Regions from separate parts of the Pseudomonas sp. SL4(2022) genome, predicted to be linked through region 2. Evidence: riboswitches for the same ligand, from Rfam matches in the RefSeq annotation. Region 2 holds a riboswitch; each other region holds the start of a gene.
What was found. A riboswitch is a leader RNA that binds a small molecule or an ion and turns the genes downstream of it on or off. The one in region 2 is predicted to bind cobalamin.
Positions count from the first base shown of each region.

Region 1: linked by a shared signal. The riboswitch ahead of OU997_RS04515 (TonB-dependent receptor) and the one ahead of cobG (precorrin-3B synthase) in region 2 are both predicted to bind cobalamin.
Region 3: linked by a shared signal. The riboswitch ahead of OU997_RS12195 (energy-coupling factor ABC transporter permease) and the one ahead of cobG (precorrin-3B synthase) in region 2 are both predicted to bind cobalamin.

Region 1 is NZ_CP113060.1:970,438-978,530, forward strand. Features, by position in the region: gene OU997_RS04505 (carboxyl transferase domain-containing protein) at 1-2,834, shown strand, start outside; gene dxs (1-deoxy-D-xylulose-5-phosphate synthase) at 2,965-4,860, shown strand; cobalamin riboswitch at 4,927-5,140, shown strand; gene OU997_RS04515 (TonB-dependent receptor) at 5,238-7,145, shown strand; gene OU997_RS04520 (cobalamin-binding protein) at 7,183-7,980, opposite strand; gene OU997_RS04525 (MFS transporter) at 7,980-8,093, opposite strand, start outside.
Region 2 is NZ_CP113060.1:1,753,064-1,761,156, forward strand. Features, by position in the region: gene OU997_RS08440 (PDZ domain-containing protein) at 1-285, opposite strand, end outside; gene OU997_RS08450 (GNAT family N-acetyltransferase) at 558-1,184, opposite strand; gene cobJ (precorrin-3B C(17)-methyltransferase) at 1,475-3,136, opposite strand; gene OU997_RS08460 (precorrin-2 C(20)-methyltransferase) at 3,271-4,023, opposite strand; gene OU997_RS08465 (precorrin-8X methylmutase) at 4,020-4,646, opposite strand; gene cobG (precorrin-3B synthase) at 4,639-5,994, opposite strand; cobalamin riboswitch at 6,232-6,433, opposite strand; gene cbiE (precorrin-6y C5,15-methyltransferase (decarboxylating) subunit CbiE) at 6,492-7,694, shown strand; gene OU997_RS08480 (cobalt-precorrin-6A reductase) at 7,691-8,093, shown strand, end outside.
Region 3 is NZ_CP113060.1:2,582,745-2,590,837, forward strand. Features, by position in the region: gene OU997_RS12180 (hybrid sensor histidine kinase/response regulator) at 1-2,338, shown strand, start outside; gene OU997_RS12185 (TetR/AcrR family transcriptional regulator) at 2,613-3,266, shown strand; gene OU997_RS12190 (acyl-CoA dehydrogenase family protein) at 3,263-4,915, shown strand; cobalamin riboswitch at 5,300-5,504, shown strand; gene OU997_RS12195 (energy-coupling factor ABC transporter permease) at 5,559-6,239, shown strand; gene amn (AMP nucleosidase) at 6,359-7,831, shown strand; gene OU997_RS12205 (LysR substrate-binding domain-containing protein) at 7,828-8,093, opposite strand, start outside.

The DNA of each region.
Region 1 (8,093 bases), 780 kb from region 2:
TCGTTGAACATGACGCCGTCATGCTCAAGGCCCTGGCGGGTGGCGGCGGCCGTGGCATGCGCCCGGTGTTCAGTGCTGACGAGCTGGACGAGGCCTTTGCCCGCTGCCAATCCGAAGCCCGCGCCGCCTTTGGCAACGATGCGCTGTATATCGAACAGCTGGTCAACCAGGCCCGGCATATCGAAATTCAGGTACTGGGCGACAGCACGGGCGCGGTGAGCCATCTGTGGGAGCGCGACTGCAGCCTGCAACGTCGCCAGCAGAAGCTGGTGGAAATCGCCCCCAGCCCGGACCTGCCCGCGGCCACCCGCGAAGGGATGATCGCGGCCGCGCTGAAACTAGCCGGTGCAGCGAAGTACCAGGGCCTGGGCACCTTCGAATTTCTGCTGGATGCCGAGCAGCCAGAACGCTTTTACTTTATGGAAGCCAACCCGCGCATTCAGGTCGAGCACACCGTCACCGAGCAGGTCACCGGCGTCGATCTGCTGCACACCCAGCTCAAACTGGCCGCCGGCCACACCTTGGCCGAGCTCGGCCTGCTGCAACCACCGCCGCTTAATGGCTGCGCCGTGCAGCTGCGGATCAACCTGGAAAGCATGAGTGCCGATGGCAGCACCCGCCCGGCCGCTGGCACCCTGACGGCCTACCAGCCGCCCAGCGGTCCCGGTCTGCGTGTGGATGGCTATGGTTACGCCGGCTACCCGGTCAGCCCCAGTTACGACTCACTGCTGGCCAAGCTGATCGCCCATGCACCGGACTACCCCAGCGCGCTGCGCCGCGCCTACCGTGCACTGTGCGAATTTCGCCTGGAAGGCGTGGCGAGCAACCTACACCTGCTGCAGAACCTGCTGCGCCTACCGCAGGTGGCGAGCTATCAGCTGACCACGCGCTTTGTCGAAAGCCATCTGAACGAGCTGCTGGCCGTGCAAGACCAGGCTCATCCGCACCGTTTTTTTGCCGCTACGCAGAGCGCCGGCCCAGCCGCTGAAACAGTCGCGGACGCACCGTCAGGCTGCCTGCCCCTGCTGACCCACAGCACGGGTGTGGTGGTCAGCCTGGACGTGGCCGAAGGCGATGCGGTGACTGTCGGCCAGAGCCTTGCTGTGCTGGAGGCGATGAAAATGGAGTTTGTGGTCACCGCCAGCCACAGCGGCATCGTCCGCCAGTTGGCCGTGCAGATCGGCAGCGCGCTCAATGAAGGCCAGCCGCTGCTGTTTATCGAACCCGCCGAGGTTGACGCTGCTGCCCACCAGAGCGAACAGAGCCTGGACCTCGAGCATATCCGTGCGGACCTGGCCGAAGTGCTCGAACGCCACGCGCTCCTCACCGATGTACGCCGTCCTGCCGCCGTAGCCAAACGGCGCAAGACAGGCCAGCGCACCGTGCGCGAGAACCTGGCGGACCTGCTGGACGACGGCAGTTTCAGCGAATACGGCGCCCTGGCGATTGCCGCACAACGGCGTCGGCGCTCGCTGGCCGAGCTGATCGAACAGAGCCCGGCCGATGGCCTGGTGGCCGGCACCGGCACGGTCAACGCCAAGGCATTCGGCGACCAGGCTGCACGCTGCATGGCCATCGCCTACGACTACACCGTGTTTGCCGGCACCCAGGGGGTGATGAACCACAAGAAGACCGACCGCATGCTCGGCCTCGCCGCGCAGTGGCGCTTGCCGGTGGTGCTGTTTGCCGAGGGTGGCGGCGGCCGGCCGGGCGATACCGATTTCGTCGGCGTAGCCGGGCTGGACTGCCACACCTTTGTCGGCATGGCCAAGCTCTCCGGCCTGGTGCCGCTGGTAGGCGTGGTGTCCGGACGCTGCTTTGCCGGCAACGCCGCCCTGCTCGGCTGCTGCGATGTGATTATCGCCACGGAGGACGCAACCATCGGCATGGCCGGTCCGGCGATGATCGAAGGCGGCGGCCTGGGCAGCTTTAAACCGGAACAGGTCGGCCCGGTGAGCGTGCAGGGCACCAATGGCGTCATCGACGTACGGGTGGCCGATGAAGCCGCAGCGGTGCAGGTGGCCAAGCAGTACCTGAGCTACTTCCAGGGAGCGCTCAGCGAATGGGATTGCGCCGATCAGCGCGAGCTGCGCCAGCTGATCCCGGAAAACCGTTTGCGCGTGTATGACATCCGCCAAGTGATCGCCACCCTCGCCGACAGGGACAGCGTGCTGGAACTGCGCCGCGAGTTTGCGCCCGGCCTGATCACTGGGTTTATCCGCATCCAAGGTAAGCCGTTCGGCCTGCTGGCCAACAACCCCGCGCACCTCGGCGGCGCCATCGACGCAGTCGCCGGCGACAAGGCCGCACGTTTTATGCAGCTGTGCGATGCCTTCGATATCCCATTGCTGTCGCTGTGCGACACCCCCGGCTTTATGGTCGGCCCGGAGGCCGAGAAACAGGCCACGGTGCGCCATGTCTCGCGCATGTTTGTCGCCGCCGCCAGCCTGACCGTGCCGTTTTTCACCGTAGTGCTGCGCAAAGGCTACGGTCTCGGCGCTCAGGCCATGGCTGCCGGCAGCTTCCATTCGCCGCTGTTCACCATCGCCTGGCCCAGTGCCGAATTCGGTGCAATGGGCCTGGAAGGTGCGGTGCGCCTGGGGTTTGCCAAGGAACTGGCCGCCGTCGAAGAACCGGCGGCACGCCAACAGCTGTTCGACAAGCTGGTGGCCAAGGCCTACGAGAACGGCAAGGGCATCAATATGGCCAGTTTCCTGGAGATCGATGCAGTGATCGACCCTGTGGAAACCCGCGCCTGGCTACTGCGCGGCCTTAATGCCACAGCACAACCCGCTGCCCGCACAGGCAAGAAGCGCTCGGTCGATACCTGGTAGGTCGCTGTCGCGTCTGGATGCAGAGGTGGAATGCATCCAGGCTCAGGCGTGTTAGGCCGAACCATGTTTGGGCAGTTTCCGGCGCTTCGGGTAAACTGCCGCATCTTTTGCACCTATAACGATCTGCCTGATGCCGACGACCTTCCACGAGATTCCCCGTGAGCGCCCGCTGACGCCCCTTCTAGACCGCGCCAATACGCCGGACGAGCTACGCCGCCTGGGCGAAGCAGAGCTGGAAACCCTGGCCGACGAATTGCGCCAGTACCTGTTGTATACGGTCGGGCAGACGGGCGGGCATTTCGGCGCGGGCCTCGGCGTGATCGAGCTGACCGTGGCCCTGCATTACGTTTTCGACACCCCGGATGATCGCCTGGTGTGGGATGTGGGCCATCAGGCCTACCCGCACAAGATCCTTACCGGCCGCCGCGAGCAGATGGGCAGCCTACGGCAGAAGGACGGCATCGCCGCCTTCCCGCGCCGTTCGGAAAGCGAGTACGACACCTTTGGCGTCGGCCACTCCAGCACCAGCATCAGCGCCGCCCTGGGCATGGCCATCGCCGCCCGCCTGCAGAACAGCAAGCGCAAGGCCGTGGCGGTGATCGGTGACGGCGCCATGACCGCCGGCATGGCCTTCGAGGCGCTGAACCACGCCAGCGACGTGGGTGCCAACATGCTGGTGATCCTCAACGACAACGACATGTCGATTTCCAAGAACGTCGGCGGCCTGTCCAACTACCTGGCCAAGATCATCTCCAGCCGCACGTACTCGAACATGCGTGAGGGCAGCAAGAAAATCCTCTCGCACCTGCCGGGTGCCTGGGAAATCGCACGCAAGGTCGAAGAACACGCCAAAGGTATGCTGGTGCCCGGCACCCTGTTCGAAGAGCTGGGCTGGAACTATGTCGGCCCCATCGATGGCCACGACCTGCCCACGCTGCTCGCCACCCTGCGCAATATGCGCGACCTCGACGGCCCGCAGTTCCTCCATGTGGTGACCAAAAAGGGCAAGGGCTTCGCCCCGGCTGAGGCCGACCCGATTGGCTACCACGCGATCACCAAGCTGGAGCCGATCAACGCGCCGGCCGCCCCCAAGCAAGCCAGCGGCCCGAAATACTCCAGCGTGTTCGGCCAATGGCTGTGTGACATGGCGGCTGCAGACCCGCGCCTGCTTGGCATTACGCCAGCGATGAAGGAAGGCTCGGATCTGGTGGCGTTCAGTGAGCGTTATCCCGAGCGCTATTTCGACGTCGCCATCGCCGAACAGCATGCCGTGACCCTCGCCGCCGGCATGGCCTGCGACGGTGCCAAGCCGGTGGTGGCGATTTACTCGACCTTCCTGCAGCGCGCCTATGACCAGCTGATTCACGATGTGGCCGTGCAGCACCTCGACGTGCTGTTCGCCATCGACCGCGCCGGTCTGGTCGGCGAAGACGGCCCGACCCACGCCGGCAGCTTTGATATTTCCTACCTACGCTGCATCCCCGGCATGCTGGTGATGACACCGAGCGATGAAAACGAACTGCGCCGCATGCTCACCACCGGTCACCTGTTCAATGGCCCCGCCGCCGTGCGCTATCCGCGTGGCAGCGGTCCGAATGCCGCCATCGAGCCGGGCCTGGAACCGCTGGAAATCGGCAAGGGCATCGTTCGCCGCCACGGCAAGCAAACCGCCCTGTTGGTCTTTGGCGTACAACTGGCCGAAGCCCTCAAGGTCGGCGAAGTGCTGGATGCAACAGTGGTCGACATGCGCTTCGTTAAACCGCTGGATGAAGCGCTCGTGCGCCAGCTGGCCGCCAGCCACGAACTGCTGGTGACCCTCGAAGAGAACAGCGTAATGGGCGGCGCTGGCAGTGCCGTCAGCGAGTTCCTCGCCCACGCTGGCATCCTCAAACCGGTGCTGCACCTGGGGCTGCCGGACTACTACGTCGAACACGCCAAGCCAGCGCAGATGCTCGCCGAATGCGGGCTGGATGCCGCCGGCATCGAGGCCGCCATCCGCGCGCGCCTCGCCAGCCCTTGCGCATGAATACCGCTCATCCAGGGCTGAGCCAGGCTTGCTTGTAATTCATCCAACCGCGCATTAAGGTGCGCGGCGTTTTACTTCCGCCAAGGTGCGCCCTTCTACAGTGAAGCGGCGTTAAACGGGAAGCCGGTGCGTTCTGACGAACCATCCCGGCGCTGCCCCCGCAACGGTAATCGACCGCAGAGTCGTTCTGCACGTCACCTCAACGCCACTGGGTTATCCCGGGAAGGCGAGGCGGCGCACGTCGAGAGCCCGGAGACCGGCCTTGCTGGATGTGACTGGTGTTGCGGAGGGCATCACCGTCAAGCTCAGGCAGCGTTTGCGCGCCCGTTCTTGCCCCTGCCCTCCTCAAAAGTCGTTCGATCTTTTGAGGATTTCCTGTGAAATTATCTCGCCTTGCTCTGGCTGTCACACTGGCCCCAGGCCTGACCCTGGCCAACGAAGCCAACCCGCCCTATCAGGCCCAACCGCTGGTGATTACCCGCGCCACGCCCCTGCAAACCCAGGCACCGGCCAGCGTCAGGGTGATTGACCGCCAACAGATTGAGCAATCTGCCGCTCACTCGTTACTCGATGTGCTGCGTGCTGAGGCGGGGATACAAGTCCGCGACACCATTGGCGATGGCAGCCGAGCCACCTTCAGCCTGCGTGGCTTTGGCGAAAATGCGGTAAACAACACCCTGATTCTGGTGGATGGTCGCCGCCTTAACCAACCCAGCCAGGCAGGCGCTGACCTCAACAGCGTGCCACTGGGTAATATCGAACGCATCGAGATCATCCGCGGCGCCGGCACCGTACTGTATGGCGACCAGGCGGTGGGCGGCGTCATCAACATCGTTACCCGCACCCCAAGCCGCAACGAGGGCTATCTCGAAGCCAGTCGCGGCAGCCATGATCTGGAGGCCTTGCGCGGGCATATCTACCAGCAACTCGGCGGTGGATTTTCGACTTACCTGAGCGGCGAGTCGCGTACGGCCGACAACTACCGCGACCATAACAACGCCAGCTACAGCAACGCCTTCGCCCGTCTGCGCCATGACCATGACAGTGGCCATGCACTGTATGAGTACCAGACGGTCGACGATGAACTGCTGTACCCCAATGCCATGAGCAGGGCGCAGCGCCATGCAGACCGCAAGCAAAGCGACTCGACGGCCTGGAACGACAGCAAGACGCAGGTTCATCGTTTTGCCCTGGAACAGCAACTGGATGACACCTGGACGAGCAACCTCGACTACAGCCACAGCGATCAGGACAGCGTTGGCAGCTTTGCCGCTCCCAGCCGCTTTACCCAGGACACCCGCACGGAAAGCATCAGCCCCAGGTTGAGTGCACGCTACGGCAACAGCCTTGGCGCTGGAGAATGGCTACTTGGCCACGACCACATAAGCAGTGACGCCCAATCATCCTGGGGCACCGACTTCCAGCAGACCCAGCGCGACTGGTATAGCCAGTTAAGCCAGGGGCTTGGGCGCGGCGTAACGGTTACTGCCGGCTACCGCAGCAGCGAAGCGGACGACCATAACAAGGCGAGCCGCAAACAGCACAAGGATCGCGAAGACAGCACCAGCATCGGCCTGAACTGGCAAGCCAACCAAGAGACGCGCCTGTTTCTCAAGCGTGAGGACGTGCTGCGCTGGGCCAACGTGGACGACAATGCCTTTGTCCTGCCGGGGGTCGAGTTCCTCAAACCGCAAACCGGTGTGTCCTGGGAAAGCGGCGTCGAGTGGCAAGACGGCGTGCAGCGCTATCAAGCAACGCTGTATCGACTGGATTTGCAGGACGAACTGCTCTACGACGCACTGATTGCCAACCCCAACAGCTGGAATGGTCGCGGCGCCAATATCAATCTGGATAAAACCCGCCGTGACGGACTGCTACTGGAGGCAGAGCGCCAATTGAGCGAGCGCCTGAGCATCGGCGGCCAATACAGCTTTACCGATGCGGAATTTCGTGCAGGCTCCTTCCAGGGCAACAGCGTGCCATGGGTGGCCCGCAACACGGCCAGTGCGCACCTCAACTACCGGATCATTCAAGGGCTGCACACGTATCTGGAAGCCGTGTACACCGGGCGCCGCTATTACTCAGGGGACGATGCCAACAATCAGCAGCAGGCCGGCGGCTATACCCTGATCAATGCAGCGCTGAGCTACAACTACAGACAGTTCAGCAGCACATTGCGCCTGAATAACCTCACCGGCAAACGCTACGATGTCTTTGCCAGCAGCGCCAGCAGCTACCCGGCGGCCGAAGAGCAGGTCAAGCTCAGCCTGGGCTACCGCTTCTGAGTGACAGGCCCTGAGCGGGCAGGCTCAGGGCCATGGTTTAGCGGGCGCTCGCCAGGCGCTCGCACAGCGCTTCGATCGCGGCCAGCATCTGAAAGCTCGGCCGCTCCAGACCATCGTCCGGCACACGCCACAGTTGTTGACGCTCCACCGCTGCCAGTCCCGGCCATACTCGCCAGGCATCCAGTTGCGCCTGCACACTGGCCAGAATCACCTCCGGGTTGCGTTCAAGCACGGCCTCCACACTCACCTGCGGAGCAGGCAGACTCAGGTCCGCAAAAACATTGGTGGCACCACACACCGCCAGTGCGTCGCTGATGATCTGCTGGCCGCCGATGGTATACAGCGGGACATCCCAAACCTGATAGAACAGGCGTACCGGCCGCTCACGCCGGTAACGCTGGCTCAAACGCTGCAAGCCCTGGTTGAATTGCTGCTGCAGATGCCGGCCCCGCTCGACACGGTCGACCCGCGCGGCAATGTCAACAAACTGGTCAGCCAGCTCAGCCAGTTTGCGCGGTTCGACCACCAACACGGGCACACCGATGCGCTGCAACTGCTGACGCTGTGTCGCACTGATACTGTCGGGCCATAACAGCACCAGATCAGGTTGCACCTGCAACAGACTTTCCAACTCCAGCTGACCTAAGCGGCCGACAGAGGGCAGATGGCTTATAGCTGCCGGCCGCGCCCCACCATCGAGCACGCCGACCAAGCGATCTGCGGCCCCCAGCTCAAGAACAATTTCGGTCAGCGATGGCGCCAGGGTAACCACCCGTTGGGCGGCTGCCACCGGCCAGGTGAGTGACAGCAATACACAGAGCAGCAGGCCGCGCATCAGCCGAGTTGGCGAGGAATGCGATAGAGGTACAGCAGCACGATGCTGGACAGCGCCAGCAGAATCAGCGGGATTGCCTCAAGCCCGGCAAAGACCGCCAGCGCCGCGATCCA
Region 2 (8,093 bases):
GTTCATGGCCAAAGCATCGGGCGATGAGGATGCTACGGTGGGCGCAGGGCTTGATGCTGCGGCTGAAGCTGGAGCGATCGTTTCTCCATCGGGGCCCATAACCGCAGAGGCTACATAGGCTCCCGCCGCCATCTCGGCAACTGGCGCTAACATCCCGACATCGGCACCCATCATGGAGGCAGCAAGGGCTGCACCCCCCACCGCGTTATCGCCGGCGCAGCCAGCCAAGCCCATGAAAGACGCGGCGATGGCAAGACCAGCACTGTATTTAATAACGCCACTCATGCATCGATACTCCCTGTTAGTCACGTGAACTCGTTCAGCGTAATGGTATAGCGCCTCAACTTTGCGCTGTCAGCCCCCAACGCGGGTGCGGCTCAACCCATCCTACGTTCTGGTCGCCGGGCCGCTAAGCGAGGTCGCCGAGATTATCCGCAGCCGCCGTGCGGAGCTGCGTGAGCAGCATGGATGGATTATGGATAGCTAGTTATTGCGTAAGGGGTAATGGCGGGCACTTGATGGGTAAGCAAAGCGTTGCCCACCAGCAGATCTCCAAGCTACTTGCTGAGCGCTGGTGCGTCCTCTCCACGGGTCGGGCGCAGGGTCGGTGTGTCGTCCGCCAGCAACGTGCGCGCCGCCGGATCGGTGGCCAGCAGGCTGTATTGGTGCAGGCTGAGGAAACGTCCGTTTTTGTACTCCACATCCCGCAGAGTTCCCTCAAGTACAAAGCCAAGCCGCTCCAGCAAGCGGCCGCTGGCGGGGTTTTCTGGCTCGACATCGGCGTGGATGCGGTGCACGTCGAGGGTGCCCAAGGCAAAGCGCAGGATGGTGGGCAGGCAGTCTTGCATCAGCCCCCGCCCCCAGTACTCCGGCATCAGCCAGTAGCCGATGTCCAGGCAGCGGTCGGTGTAGGAACCTTCATTGAAGCCACAGGCGCCCACTAGCTCATCTCTCCCCGGCAAGGCGATGCCCCACCAGATGCCCCGGCGCTCTTCCAGCAACGCGTCGTACCAACGCATCTGCTCGTCTGTCGCTTCGAGGCTGTCGTAAGACACTCCGTAGTGGGCAATCACCTGCGGGTGGGATAGCCCAGTGAAAATCGCATTGACGTCACGGCGCTGAATCCGCCGCAGCGTGCAGCGGGGCAGGCAGAATTCGGGAAACTCGTCAGGAAGGTACTTCATGGTCCGACTCATAGGACTAGATCAGTGCCAGTATGCTCGCAGCAAAGGGTACAGGAGCACAGGGACAGCTAGGCGGGGGTTGGGTGGTACAGAGACGAACAAAGTGGGACAAGGAATAAAGTGGCACAGATTTATTTACCGCTGTCAGGCGGCTGCTGGGCGTTTTCCGCCCAGCGCTTGAGTCTCGTAGGATGGGTTGAGCGCAGCGATACCCATGCTGCTGCAAGCCCATCATTTATGAACCGTAAAAACCCTGATGGGTATCGCACGCTCAACCCGTCCTACGTTTGTTACGTCTGTGGGTAGCTGCGCGGCGTATACACCCACTCCCCACCCTCGGCACGGGGGAAGCGGCAGGTTTGGCTGGAACCGATAATCACCAGGGTGCGCATATCAACCATCTCTGGCGTCAGTTCGCCCAGGGTGAGGGTGCGCAGGGTTTCGCCGGGGCGGCCGATGTCGCGGCCCAGTACCACCAAGGTTTCCGGGGTGCGCTGCTGGCGGACGATATCCAGCGCGCTGCCGAGCTGCCAGGGGCGGGCTTTGGAGATGGGGTTGTAGAAGGCCATCACCAGGTCGGCGGCGGCGGCGTGGGCCAGGCGTTTTTCGATAATCGCCCAGGGCTTGAGGTTGTCCGACAGGGAGATCAGGCAGAAGTCGTGGCCCAGCGGCGCGCCGGCTTTGGCGGCGGTGGCCAGCGCAGCGGAAACGCCGGGGAACACCTGTAGGTCGACCCGCTGCCATTCGGCGTCGGTCGATTCATGCAGGGCTTCCAGCACGGCGGCGGCCATGGCGAAGACGCCGGGGTCGCCGGACGACACCATCACCACGCGCCGGCCGCTGGCGGCCAGTGCAAAGGCATGGCGGGCGCGCTGCATTTCTTCGCGGTTATCGGTGCAATGGCGCACCTGCTCCGGGCGCAGCGGGCCGGCCATCTTGATATAGGTTTCGTAGCCGAGCAGGTCCTGCGCCTCATCCAGCGCCTGGCGCGCAGCGGGCACCATAAATTCGGCGGCGCCGGGGCCGAGGCCGATCACCGTCAGGCGGCCACGGGGGCGGCCGAGTTGGCTGGCATCGATGGGTGCTGCGGCCAGCAGCAGGCGCAGGTTGGCGTGCTGACTGTGCAGCGGCGGCAGTTGCTGCGCGTCGTCGATAAAACGCAGCGGCAAGTTGAGCTGTGCGGCGGCGGCGTGCAGGCCGGCGTTGGCCATCAACTCTGGTGCGGCCAGCAGACAGGCCAGGCTTTGCGCGGCCAGGTTGCTGGCTTGTAGCGCCTGTTGCAGTTCGCTGAGTAAGTCGGCGCTGGCGCGGTCGATCCATACGGCGACCTGCTGCGGGTGGATCAGCAGTTCATCGGCATTCGCCGCTCGACTGTGCGGGCTGATATGGATCACCCGTGCGGCGTCGTCAGTCACCGGCAGCTTGGCCTGGATCAGCCAGGGCGCGTCACCTTCGATACGCACGGCCTGGCCGCCGAGCAGGTCGCTGACAAAGCCTTTGCCTTGCTCAAGATCGGCCAACACATAGCCAGCGGGCGGCTCGAGCAGGCAGGTGCCAAAACGCAGTTCGCCGCTGGTGGTGATCGCCGCGCTGACCTGCAGGTGCGCGGCCAACTCACGCGCCATGCGGTTGACCCCGCCCAAGCCGCCAAGCAGCGGCACCACGGCGCTGCCATCTTCGGCCACGGCCAGCACCGGCGGCTCGCGGTCTTTCTCGCCGAGCACAGCGGCCAAACTGCGAATCACGATGCCGGCGGCGCACAGCACGATCAGCGGCGTGCCGGTGCGGTAGAGCGCACGCAGGTTATCGCCGAAATCCTCATAGGTGCGCTCAACGTCTGTCACTCGGCTGCCCTGGCCGTGGATCTCAGCCTGCGGATACCGCGCCTGGATGCGCCGCGCGCAGGGCAGAGCAGAGGGGCCGAGGATGATGATGGCGGGAGCGGCGGTCATAAGGTGTTCCAGGCTACGGTGAGTGGGCTGTGCGATGGCGCTTTTGTGGGCGTGGCCGGGGGGCGATCCGCTTTAGCCGCGATGGCCACAGCATGTCGCGGCTAAAGCCCCTCCCACGGGTTGTTTGCAGTTTGCTAACCGCGCCATTTCTCGCCGGGGATGACGATCATTGAGAAGTAGGGCGAGGACATCGGCTCCACTTCGTCCAGCGGCACGATGCGCTGGTTGCCCATGGTCGCGCGTTCGACGTAGTGGGCGCGCTGGTCGATGCCCAGCTCCTGCAGCACACGGCGGACTTTCTCGAAATTGCGCCCGAGCTTCATGATCACGGCGGCTTCGGCGCTGTGCAGGCGCTGCTTGAGTTCGTCTTCGGGGAGCACGCCGGAGAGCACGTTTAACGATTGGTTGCGGTACACCAGCGGGGTGCCGAGCACCGAGGCGCAGCCGAGCATGGAGCACACGCCGGGCACCACTTCGACGTCGTACTGGCCGGCCAAACGGTCGTGCAGGTACATGTAGGAGCCGTAGAAAAACGGGTCGCCTTCGCAGATCACCGCCACATCCTGGCCGGCGTCGAGTCGGGCGGCGATCTGCACCGCGCAGGTGTCGTAGAAGTCGCTGATCACATCTTCATAGCTGAGCGGCGCGGCGAGTTTTTCCGTAGTCACCGGGTAGACCAGCGGCAGGCGCTGCTGGGCGTCTGTCAGGTGCTGCTCGATGATGCCGAAGGCATTGCCGCCCTGGCCTTTGTTGGCTTTAGCCTTGGCCACGAAGTAGCCAACCACCGCCGCCGATTGCAGCAGGCGCAGGGCCTTGAGGGTGATCAGCTCGGGGTCGCCGGGGCCGACGCCGAGCCCCAGCAGGCGGCCTTTTTGTACCGTCATCACTCCACCTCCGTGGCCAGGGCGTTGACCGCCGCCACCGCCATGGCGCTACCGCCGCGCCGGCCGCGCACGGTCACATAGGGCACGCCACGGCTGTCGGCAGCCAGGGCGTCTTTGGATTCCGCCGCGCCGATAAAGCCCACCGGCATGCCGATGATCAGCGCCGGTTTCGGTGCGCCGGCGTCGAGCATTTCCAGCAGGTAGAACAGCGCGGTGGGCGCATTGCCGATCACCACCACGCTGCCTTCCAGGTGCTCGCGCCAGTGCTCAAGTGCCGCTGCCGAGCGGGTGTTGCCCAGCTCGCGGGCGAGGGACGGAACATCGGCCTCATGCAGCGTGCAGATCACCGGATTGGCGGCAGACAGGCGTGAGCGGGTGATGCCTTCGGCGACCATCCGCGCATCGCAGAGAATCGCCGCCCCATTGGCCAGCGCGGCGCGGCCGGCAGCGCTAGCGCCGGGGGAGAAGCGCAGGTCTTGCACCACATCGACCATGCCGCAGGCGTGGATAACCCGCACCGCGAGCTTTTCCAGATCGGCCGGAATAGCGCTGAGATCAGCCTCGGCGCGGATGGTGGCGAAGGACTGGCGGTAGATTTCCTGGCCGTCGCGGATGTACTCAAGCATCACTGTTTCCTGTTGCGCAGTGGGCGGCGAACCAGTCGCCGGCCTCGTCAATAGTCATGGCGCTGGCCAGCAGCTGACCGAAACCGGCCGCTTCAGGCGTGCGTTGATAAAGCTGGTAATGCCCGGCGCTGCTGGCCAGCAAGGTAAAGGGCGCGGTGTGCGCGGCGGCGCAGGAGCGTGGGCAGGCACTGAGATGCACCTGCGGCCGCGCTGTGCTGGCGCGCAGGTGTTCGGCCAGGCGCAGGGCATCGGCCTTGCTGTCGCTCAGGCCCTTGGCGCAGGCGGCTGAGCCGGTGCAGGCGATCAGATTGCTAAGTGGTTCCTGCGCATCGATCAGCAGGCCGAGTTCGGCCAGTGTGTGCAGCAGGTTGTCTGCCGAGTGCTCGGGGATATTCGGCAGCAACAGACCCTGCCAGGGCGTCAGGCGCAGGCTGGCATCGCCATATTGCTCGGCCAGATCGGCCAGGGCTTTGAGTTGTGTGGCGTCGATTCGGCCCAGACGTGAAGCGGCGGCAACCATGCAAAGGGCGTTTTGCTGCTGTGGATAAATGCCCATCGGCGCGCGTGGGCTGACTGGTTTGTGTTGCCAATCGGTCGGTGGCGCCTGAACGGTAAAGGGCAGGCGCGTTTGCAGCTGTTGCAGCAGTTGGTGGGCGGGAATCACGCTGAGCAGCTGGCGCATCCGGCTGTGTTCGCTGCCAGCCAGATCGAGGAACAGCCTGAGCAGCTGTTCCACCAACGGCACGGCTTGCTCAACGTTGACCACGCCCAGCGGCTGATCACCTGGGCAACCCGCCAGGCCAAAGGCCAAGCGAGCTGACTTACCGGGCAGGGCGCTTAGCCAGATATCGTGGGGGTGTTTGAGCATGGCCAGGGCTTCGCCGCCGTCCAGCTGAATAGCGAACTTGGCCGACAGCCCATGCAGCGCCGGGGTGGTTTGCAGCAGCTCAAGCAGCGCGGCGGCCAGCGGGCGGGTGTCGAGCAAGGCCTGCGGATCGATGCCGGCGGCAGGGCTGAGCAGCAGATTGCGCACATCGTCGGCGGCCGGATTGCTCGGGCCGAGGCCGGCAGCCAGCAGGCGCTCGATCAGCTCGGCTTGCTGGCCGGGCAATACGCCACGAATCTGCAGATTGCTGCGGTTGGTCAGCTCCAGCACACCGCTGGCGCAGCGCTCGGCGGCTTCGGCGATGGCGCGTGCCTGTTGGCTGCTGAGTACGCCGCCGGCCAGCTTGACCCGGCAGATGCCGCCGTCCAGCGCCGGAACGATACGCAGCAGGCCGGGGCACGCCGATCCCGGTTTATCGGGGCGTGGGGCCGGTATCTCGACAGTGGTGGCAAGGTCGCGCAACAAGTTCACCAGCAACAACGAACCTGTCTACGATCTGCTGCGCGTCGGCCCTACTGCGTTAAAACCAGGCTCGGAATGCTCATGTACAGCTCGTACATTCCGCTTCCTCGCCTGTTTTTGCCTTGTAGGTCTCTAGCTCGCTAGATCGAAAACAGGTTCTACGACGCGGCGACCGAACCAGCGAAATCCGCCCACAGGGGATTTCATGGCATCGGTACACCCCGCCCGATGTTGGCACTCGCGACTCGCGTCGTCGGCAGGTCTCCTGGCTGACAGGTCATCATCTGGCGCGGCCTTCCCAGTTTCCCAGTGGCACAGTGGCGGCAGACTCGCTGTTTACAGTTGCGGGGGCAGCTCGGTCACGATCAGCGGATCGTTCCGGATTCCCTCTTAGGCCCCTCGCACCATGGCGGTGGGCACCGACGAAGGCTGTATTATGCCCGCTTTGTTTGATGCGCTGACACCCTAGCTTGTCGGGCGGGGGCAGAGGAGTGGGTATGACGGCCTGGTTAACCCTGGTGGGCATTGGTGAAGACGGTTACGCCGGGCTGGGTGAGGCAGCGCGCCAGGCGCTGGGCGAGGCGCAGTGGATTGTCGGCAGCCCACGCCAGCTGGCGCTGCTGCCCAGCGATCTGCCAGGGCAGCACGAGCGCTGGCCCAGCCCCTTTAGCCTGGAGCCGGTAATGGCGCGGCGCGGGATGCCGGTGTGCGTGCTGGCCAGCGGTGACCCACTGTTCTATGGCGTGGGTGCGAGCCTGGCGCGGCAGCTGCCGGCGGATGAATTGCGGGTGTTCTCTGCGCCCTCATCCGTCTCACTGGCTGCTGCTCGCCTGGGTTGGCCACTGCAGGACGTGACGGTGCTGTCGCTGGTGGCGCGGCCGTTGGCGGCGCTGCAGGCGCAGATTTTCCCCGGCGCGCGGCTGCTGCTGTTGAGCAATGACGGCGAGAGCCCGGCGGCGGTGGCCGAGTTGCTGCGTGAACGCGGTTTTGGCCCCAGCCGGCTGACCGTGCTGGAGCATCTGGGCGGCGATCAGGAGCGTCGCATCGACGGCCTGGCCAGTGATTGGACCGCGCCGCACGTCGCTGACCTCAATCTGCTGGCAATCGACTGTGTGGCGGGCGCCTGTGCGCGTTTGCTGCCGCTCACGCCAGGTTTGCCGGACGATGCTTATCAGCACGACGGCCAGCTGACCAAACGCGATGTGCGCGCTATCACCCTGGCGCGCCTGGCGCCGCAACCTGGTGAGCTGCTCTGGGATGTCGGCGCCGGCTGCGGCTCCATCGGCATTGAGTGGATGCGCGCGCACCCCAGCTGCCGGGCGCTGGCCATCGAGGCTGACGCCAGTCGTCAGGCGCATATCCAGCACAACCGCGATGCCCTCGGCGTGCCCAGCTTGCAATTGGTGGCCGGCCGCGCGCCCGAAGCCTTGGCCGGATTGGCCGCGCCGGATGCGATCTTTATTGGTGGCGGGGTGACCATCCCTGGCGTGCTCGAGCAGTGCTGGGCCAGCCTCAAGCCGGGTGGGTGTTTGCTGGCCAATGCCGTGACCCTGCAAAGCGAAGCGGCGCTGGTGGCCTGGCGCGAGCAGGTGGGCGGCGAGCTGACGCGCATCAGCGTGGCCCAGGCGCAGCCGCTGGGCGGCTTCGACACCTGGCGCAGCGCCTTGCCGATCACCCTGCTGGTGGTGCGCAAGCCGTGAGCCCGCGCATCCTCCTGCTTGGCGGCACCACCGAGGCCTTGCGTCTGGCGCGCCGCCTTGACCCTGAAAGCATCTACAGCCTGGCCGGGCTGGGCCGGGTGCCGGATGATTTGCCCTGTCAGGTGCGTGTTGGCGGCTTTGGCGGGGCGGAAGGATTGGCGGCGTTTATCCGCCTGCGGGGCATCGAACTGCTGCTCGACCTGACCCACCCCTATGCCGCGCAGATCAGCGGCAATGCCGCCCGCGCCGCCGAGCTGAGCGGGATTGCCTGCTGGGCGCTGCGCCGCCCCGGCTGGCAGGCCGGCGAGGGTGATGATTGGCGCGAAGTGGACGACTGGGCCGGGCTGGTTGCGGCGCTGCAAAGCTTTCAGCACCCGCTGTTTACCCTCGGTCGCGAGC
Region 3 (8,093 bases), 830 kb from region 2:
GGCCGGTGCATTGGTTTTTGATGAGCATACCCGCAGCCTGCCGCTCGGTACGGCGATGGCGGTGTTCGAAGATGTGCGAGGCGATGCGAGCATTGACGACATCACCTCGCCCGCTCTGCAGGGCAGCTTTCGCCAGCATGACAAAGGTGTACTGAATGCCGGTTATTCGCGCTCGGTGTTCTGGCTGAGGCTGGATCTTGAGTACCGCCCCCAGCAAGGCAGCGTCACTCAGCCCTGGCTGCTGGAGTTGGCTTACCCGCCGCTCGACCATGTGCAGCTGTACCTGCCTGATGCGGCAGGCCGTTATCACTTGCGTCAGCACACCGGCGATGCCCTGCCGTTTTCCAGCCGCGAGATCAAACAGCACAACTACCTGTTCGAACTGCAACTGCCAGCAGGGCAGCCGCAGCGTGTCTTTCTGCGTCTGGAAAGCCAGGGCTCGATCCAGGCGCCGCTGACCCTCTGGGCGCCCAACGCCTACCTGGAAGAACAGCCAGCGCGTATCTATGTGCTGGGCATCATCTATGGCGTGCTGCTGGTGATGCTGATCTACAACCTGTTTATCTTTCTCAGCGTACGCGACACCAGCTACCTGTATTACATCCTGTATATCGCCTCGTTTGGCTTCTACCAGCTGTCGGTCAACGGTGCGGCGATCGAGTATTTCTGGCCCAACAGCCCCTGGTGGGCGAACGCCGCCACGCCGTTTCTGATTGGTGCGGCCGCGTTGTTTGGTTGCCAGTTCGCCCGCAGTTTTCTGCATACCGCCGAGCACAGCCCTTGGGTCGACCGCGCCTTGTTGCTGATGATGGGGTCTGGTGTGTTGGTGATGACCCTGGCGCTGACGGCCAGTTATGCCTTGTCATTGCGTTTGGCCACCTACCTGGCGCTGGGCTTTACCGTGGTGATCTTCAGTGCCGGCATCCTTGCCTGGATGCGCGGCATGCGCGTGGCGCGTTACTTCATCATTGCCTGGACCGCCTTTCTGGCCGGAGGGGTGATCAACACCCTGATGGTACTGGGCTACCTGCCGAACATGTTTCTCACCATGTACGCCAGCCAGATTGGCTCGGCGCTTGAGGTCGGTCTGCTCTCACTGGCCCTGGCCGACCGCATCAATGCGATGAAGGAGGAGCGCACGCGCATCCTCCAGGAGGCCGGGCTCAAGCTTGAAGCCTTCAACCAGGAACTGGCCAACAGCAACCGCCTCAAGGATGAGTTCCTCGCCACCGTCACCCACGAGTTGCGCACGCCGATGAACGGGGTGATTGGTTCGCTGGAGTTGATGCAGATGCTGGAGATCGACGGTGAGCTGGCGCATTACCAACGCACCGCTGCGAGCTCGGCCCGCGACATGATGCGTATGGTCAATGACATCCTCGCCCTCACCGAATTGCAGGCCGGGCGTTTGTACCCACGCCGTGAGCCGTTCAGCCTGCGCGGCCTGTTTGACAGCCTGCGTGCGCAGTACGCGCCGCGCGCTGAAGAGAAGGGCCTGCGCTTTGTCCTGGAGCTGGATGACAGCTTGCCCGACACCCTTGAAGGCGACGCCAGCAAAGTGCTGCAGGCACTTAATTGTCTGCTGGATAACGCCATCAAGTTCACGCCGCACGGTGAGGTGCGGGTGCGCGTCTCGCGGCGCGGGGTGGCCAACGAGAGCCTGCCATTGCGTATCGAGGTGATCGACACCGGTGTCGGCTTCAGCGTGCCGGCCGAGGGTAAGCTCTATCAACGTTTCCAGCAGCTCGATGGCTCGATGACCCGCGAATATGGCGGTCTGGGTATCGGCCTGGCGATCTGCCGGCAGCTGGTTGATCTGCTTGGTGGCGATCTCACTCATGAGTCGCATCCGGGGCAGGGCAGCTGCTTCCGCCTGGATCTGCCGCTGGCTTTGCCGGTCCAGGTGGCTGCTCCGGCACCGCGGCCACCACGGAGTAAGGGCCTGGCGCTGCGGCAGCCGGAGCAATGTACGGTACTGATCGTCGAAGACAACGCGATCAACCAACTGGTAACTCGCGGCATGCTGCTCAAGCTCGGTTATCAGGTGCGCACTGCCGATAATGGTGCTGAGGCCCTTGAGGTGCTGCGTAACGAAACCATTGACGCGGTGCTGCTGGATTGCCAGATGCCGGTGATGGACGGTTTTGCCACCTGTCGGGCGCTGCGCAACCTGCCCGGCTGCCAGTTGCTGCCGGTGTTGGCGATTACCGCCCACAGCCACAGCGGCGACCGCGAACGCTGCCTGGCTGCTGGCATGAGCGATTACCTGGCCAAGCCGGTGAAGTTCGAGCAGTTGCGCAGCCTGCTGCATGACTGGGTGCTCTGCCGCGAGGCCTGATCTTGCGCTCTGCTGCGCGTCGGCCCTACTGCGTTAAAAGCAGGCTCGGATGCGAGCCCAGTCCGCTTGATTCGCTGCGCTTACCCTATGGGCCAGCCATTGGCTGTTACTAACGTAGCGCCTTGTAGGGCTCTAGCTCGCGAGGTCGTAAATTTATTATTGAGTTGAATGCGCCAGCAGCTGGCCAATATGCCCGCTGTTGTGCCCGGAATCGCCCTTTAGCCAAACTCTGAATCCTGATTCACTTGCGCAATAGTGAATCAGGATTCAGATCATGGCTTACCGTACCACTGCACTGCGTGTCGACCGCGATCAGGCGCTGCGCGAGCGCATCATCAACGCCGCCCTGGCGCGGGTCGCCGACGGCGGCTTTGCCGCACTGACCATGCAGGCGTTGGCTGACGATGTCGGCATTGCCACCGGTAGCCTGTACCGCCATGTGCAGAACAAGGGCGAGCTGGCGGCGGAAGTTTTTGCCGTGGCCAGTCAACGTGAGGTCGATGCCCTGGCGGCCACCGTGCGCGGGCCGGGCAGCCCGGTGCAGCGCCTGGCCGATGGGCTGGAGCGGTTTGCTGCGCGGGCTTGGGGCAGTCGCCAGTTGGCCTTCGCTTTGATTGCCGAGCCGGTGGATCCGCAGGTGGATGAACAACGCTTGTTCTACCGCGAAGCCTATGCCGATCTGTTCGTCGAATTGCTGCAGGAGGGCGTCGGTCAAGGCGTGTTCCGTGTGCAGCCAATCAACCTGGCCGCTGCCTGCCTGGTCGGCGCCATTGCCGAAGCCCTGGTCGGTCCGTTATCGCCGCCCGCCCGTGCGGCCCGCGAAGCCGGTTATCCCGCCCCCAGTCTGGCCGAAGTCAGCCAGGCCCTGATCACCTTTTGTCTACGCGCCGTGGGCGCCCCATTGCCCGAAGAGGAGCCTCAGCCATGAACGCCAGTCAACACGCCGAAACCCATGAAGTGTTCAACCAGGTGCCACCGTTGGATGGTGCCAACCTGTACCGCGTTGACCTGCCGCTGCAGGAGTGGAGCAAGCGCTTCGGCGGCGGTTGGGCCGAGCAGCGCCTGGATGTGTATGGCGCGCTGGCCGGTGGTGAGCTGATGGCCGCTGGTTTTCTCGCCAACGAGAACAAGCCGGTGTTCAAGAGTCACGACCGCTATGGTCACCGTGCGGACCTGGTGGAGTTTCACCCGGCCTATCACCAGCTGATGAGCGCCGCCATTGAACACGGCCTGCCGTCCATGCCCTGGACCGATCCGCGCGCTGGTGCCCAGGTGGCGCGCGCTGCCATGAGCTATCTGCACAGCCAGGCCGAAGCTGGCAGCGGCTGTCCGCTGACCATGACCTTCGCCAGCGTGCCGGCGCTCAAGCTGCAGGCCGATGTGGCCGAGAAGTGGTTGCCGAAAATCCTCGCCACGCAATACGACCCGCGCAACCTGCCGATCGAGCAGAAAACCGGTGCGACCATCGGCATGGCCATGACCGAGAAGCAGGGCGGCACCGATGTGCGCGCCAACACCACCCGTGCCTACCCGGTGGGTTTGGGTGGTCCCGGTCAAGCTTATGAACTGGTCGGCCACAAGTGGTTCTGCTCGGCGCCGATGTGCGATGCCTTCCTGACTTTGGCGTATACCGCCAAGGGTCTGACCTGCTTTCTGCTGCCGCGCCATCGCCCGGATGGCTCGCGCAACGAGTTCTATATCCAGCGCTTGAAAAATAAGCTGGGTAACTGGTCCAACGCCTCCAGTGAGGTGGAATTCCGCGGTGCCCTGGCCTGGATGGTCGGCGAAGAAGGCCGGGGTGTGCCGACCATTATCGAAATGGTCGCGCTGACCCGTTTCGACTGCATGATCGGCTCCAGCGCCCTGATGCGTCAGGCCCTGACCCAGGCCGCGCACCATTGTGCGCACCGCCAAGTCGGTGGCCGCGTGCTGAGCGAGCAGCCGCTGATGCAAAACGTCCTCGCCGACCTGGCCCTGGAAAGCGAAGCCGCGCTGGCGCTGACCCTGCGCATGGGCAAGGCGCTGGATAACCCGCATGACGAGCAGGAAGACAAGTTCGCCCGCCTGGTCACCGCCGTGGGCAAGTACTGGATCTGCAAGCGTGCGCCCGCCATGATCAACGAGGCTGCCGAATGCATGGGCGGCGCCGGGTATGTCGAGGACACCATCCTGCCGCGCCTGTACCGCGAAGCACCGGTCAACTCCACCTGGGAAGGTTCGGGTAACGTGCAGTGCCTGGACGTGCTGCGCGCGCTGTCTAAGGAACCGGGCGTACTCGACGCGCTGTTTGCCGAGTTGGGCAATGGCCATGGTGATGCCCGCCTCAACGCCCATATCGAAAAACTCCAGGTGGACTTCCGCGACACTGCCGACATCCAATACCGCGCCCGGCAACTGACCGAAGACGTGGCCCTGGCCCTGCAAGCCAAACTGCTGCTGGAAGCCGGCAATGCCGTGGTGAGCGATGCCTTTATCGCCAGCCGCCTGGGCGGTCAGGGTGGGCGGGTCTACGGCACTCTGCCGCGTGGGGTGAATGTCGAGGCGCTGGTGGCGCGCAGTACACCGCACCTGATCTGAGCACCGACTTGCGATCTGCTGCGTGCAGGTCCTCAGCGTTAAAAACAGACTCGGCGGCCGCGTGCGGCTAACGCGCGCCGAAGGGCGAGTGAAACGCGTAATGCTCGTGTACAAAAGTACACCCGTGTGCGAGCTCCGTCCGCTTGATTCGCTGCGCTCACCCTAAGGGCCAGCCGTTGGCTGTTACTTTGCTGCGCTGCGTTTCTTGTCTGTTTTGAGCCGCTGTTGGCTGTTGCTAACGTAACGCCTTGCAGGACTCTGGCCCACTAGATCGTAAGCCGGCTCTGAGGCGTTTGCTTTGCCGGTATGCGCGGACTGACTTCTTGAACGTTTCACCTTGAGCCCGGCCTCTGCGCCGGGCTCTGTCATTTCTCACGGCCGCCGGGTAAGGTGGCCGCCGATGGTTCCAGCTCGTGTGATGCGACTGGATGAAAAGGGAACAGGGTGAAGCGCACGTCGCCAATGCCCTGGCTGCCCCCGCAACTGTAAACGGCGAGCGACGCCCGGATGCCACTGACCGCAAGGTTGGGAAGGCGGGTGGAGTATCAAGCCGTGAGCCAGGAGACCTGCCATCGAAGCCGGGCGTTTATGCCCATTCCCTCAATCCGGATCATCGCGCGGTGGGCGCGGTACAGGAATCTCAATGCACATCGAACCAGAAGTCGTTACTGGCGCCAAAATCTTTCTTAGTTATGCCACCGCTGCAGGTGCCTTTGGCCTCTGTGCCAAGCTTGCGCTCGACAGCGTGCGCAACAATGGCGGCGCTGCCGCCCTGGCATTACGCAGCGTGCTGACCACTGCCCTGGTGTTCTGTTTCTTCGAAGTATTTCCGCACCACGCGGTCGGGGTTTCCGAGGTGCATCTGATCCTCGGTTCGACCCTGCTGCTGCTGTTCGGCGCAGGTGCCGCGGCGATGGGGCTGGCGTTCGGCCTGTTGCTGCAAGGGCTGCTGTTCGCTCAATTTGACTTGCCGCAGTACGGCATGAACGTTACGACGCTGCTGGTGCCGCTGTGGGCGATCAGCCTGCTGGCCAAGCGCATCATCGCGCCGGGTACCGCCTATGTGGACCTTTCCTACAAGCAGGCACTGGCGCTGTCGACGGCCTATCAGGGTGGCATTGTCGCCTGGGTCGGCTTCTGGGCGTTCTACGGGAATGGTTTCTCCGGCGAGAACCTGGCCGCCGTGGGCAGTTTCGGCCTGGCCTATATGAGCGTCATTCTGATCGAGCCACTGGTCGATCTGGGTGTGCTGGCTGCCGCCAAGGCGCTGTCCGCTTATAGCCGTGGGCCGCTGTTCAACGTGCGTCTGCATCAGGCTGCCTGAGGCTGACGCCAGACCCGGCGGCTGCCGCCGGGTGGGTGTCCACGGGTGATCTTGCGCTATCCCAAGCGCGGCGGATCAGGGCAAGATAGAGCCTGTCCGATCAGCCAGGAAGATGCCTTGTGAGCCTTTGTTCCGATGACTTCGTTGTCGCCACCACCGCCGAAGAGGCGGTGGACCGCCTCGCCGCGCTGCACCAGCAGGCCACCCGCGCGCTCAGTCAGGCGCTCAAGCGTTACCTGAAAGAGCGCAGCAAACCCGACTCTGCGCAGCAGTGTCAGTTCCGCTACCCCGAATTACGTCTGACCTACCTGTGTCAGGGCGAAGTGCCGACGACCGTGCGCGCCTATGCCAAGGTGCAAGTGCCGGGCACCTACAGCGTCACCGTGACCCATCCCGCGGCGTTCCGCAAATACCTGCTGGAGCAGCTGCGCCCCTTGATGAGCGACTTCACCGTGCGCGTGGAAGTCGGCATCAGCCAGCAGAACATTCCGTATCCGTACGTGGTCGAGCAGGGCGATGAGCTGGCCGGCTCCGGGGTCACCGCCGCCGAGCTGGCGCGCGTATTCCCCAGCACCGACCTGTCCGCCGCCACCGATGGCACCGCCGACGGCCTGTATGACTGGGAAAACACCGACCCGCTGCCGCTGGCGCTGTTCGATGCGGCGCGGGTGGATTTCTCCCTGCGCCGTCTGGTGCATTACACCGGCAGCGACTGGCGGCATGTGCAGCCGTGGATTTTGCTGACCAACTACCACCGTTACGTTGACCAGTTCATTCGCCATGGTCTGGATATGCTGGTGGGCGAATCGCGCTTCACGCGCATGGTGCTGCCGGGCAATGTGGTGATCGAGCGCGGCATGGCCGAAGGCGAGATGCAGGCCATCATCGAGAACGTCATCTGGCACCGTTATCAGATGCCGGCCTATCACCTGCAAACAGACGATGGCCACGGTATCACCCTGGTCAACATTGGCGTCGGCCCGTCCAACGCGAAGAACATCACCGACCATTTGGCCGTGCTGCGCCCGCATTGCTGGCTGATGATTGGCCACTGTGGTGGCCTGCGTCAGTCGCAGACCATCGGTGACTACGTGCTGGCTCACGCCTACATGCGCCGCGACGGCATCCTTGATCGCGTATTGCCGCCGCATATCCCGCTACCCGCGCTGGCCGAGGTGCAGCAGGCGTTGCAGGAAGCGGCCAAGCTGGTGACCGGTGAAGAGGGCGATGAGCTGAAGAAGCGCCTGCGTACCGGCACCGTGCTGACCTATGACGACCGCAACTGGGAGCTGCGCTGGGCCCAGGAGCGGCCGTTGATCAACCTCTCCCGTGCCGTGGCGGTGGACATGGAAAGCGGCACCATCGCCGCGCAAGGTTATCGCCTGCGGGTGCCCTACGGCACGCTGCTGTGCGTGTCGGACAAACCGCTGCACAGCGAGATCAAGCTGCCCGGTGCGGCCGGTGCCTTCTACGAGCGCGCGGTGACCCAGCACCTGCACATCGGCATCACCGCGCTGGAACTGATGCGCAGCCAGCTCAACTCGCTGCACTCACGCAAGCTGCGCAGCTTTGATGAGCCGCCGTTCCGCTAATCTGCGCTGTGGCTCAGAGCCTGCTGCAGCCAGATGCAGAAACTGCGAGTCAGTGGGTCGCTTTCGCTGTCGCGGTGCACCAGCCAGGCCCAGTTGGGGCCGCGCACCGTCTGTTCCACCAACGGTTGCAGCAGGCCGTTACGCCGTACCTGGTCAGCCAGCAACTGGCTGACCAGGGCGATGCCCAGGCCCTGGCTGGCGGCATCCAGCAGCAGGCCGGGGTCGGAGAAGTTCAGCCCGTGACTCTGCTGGCCCACGTCCA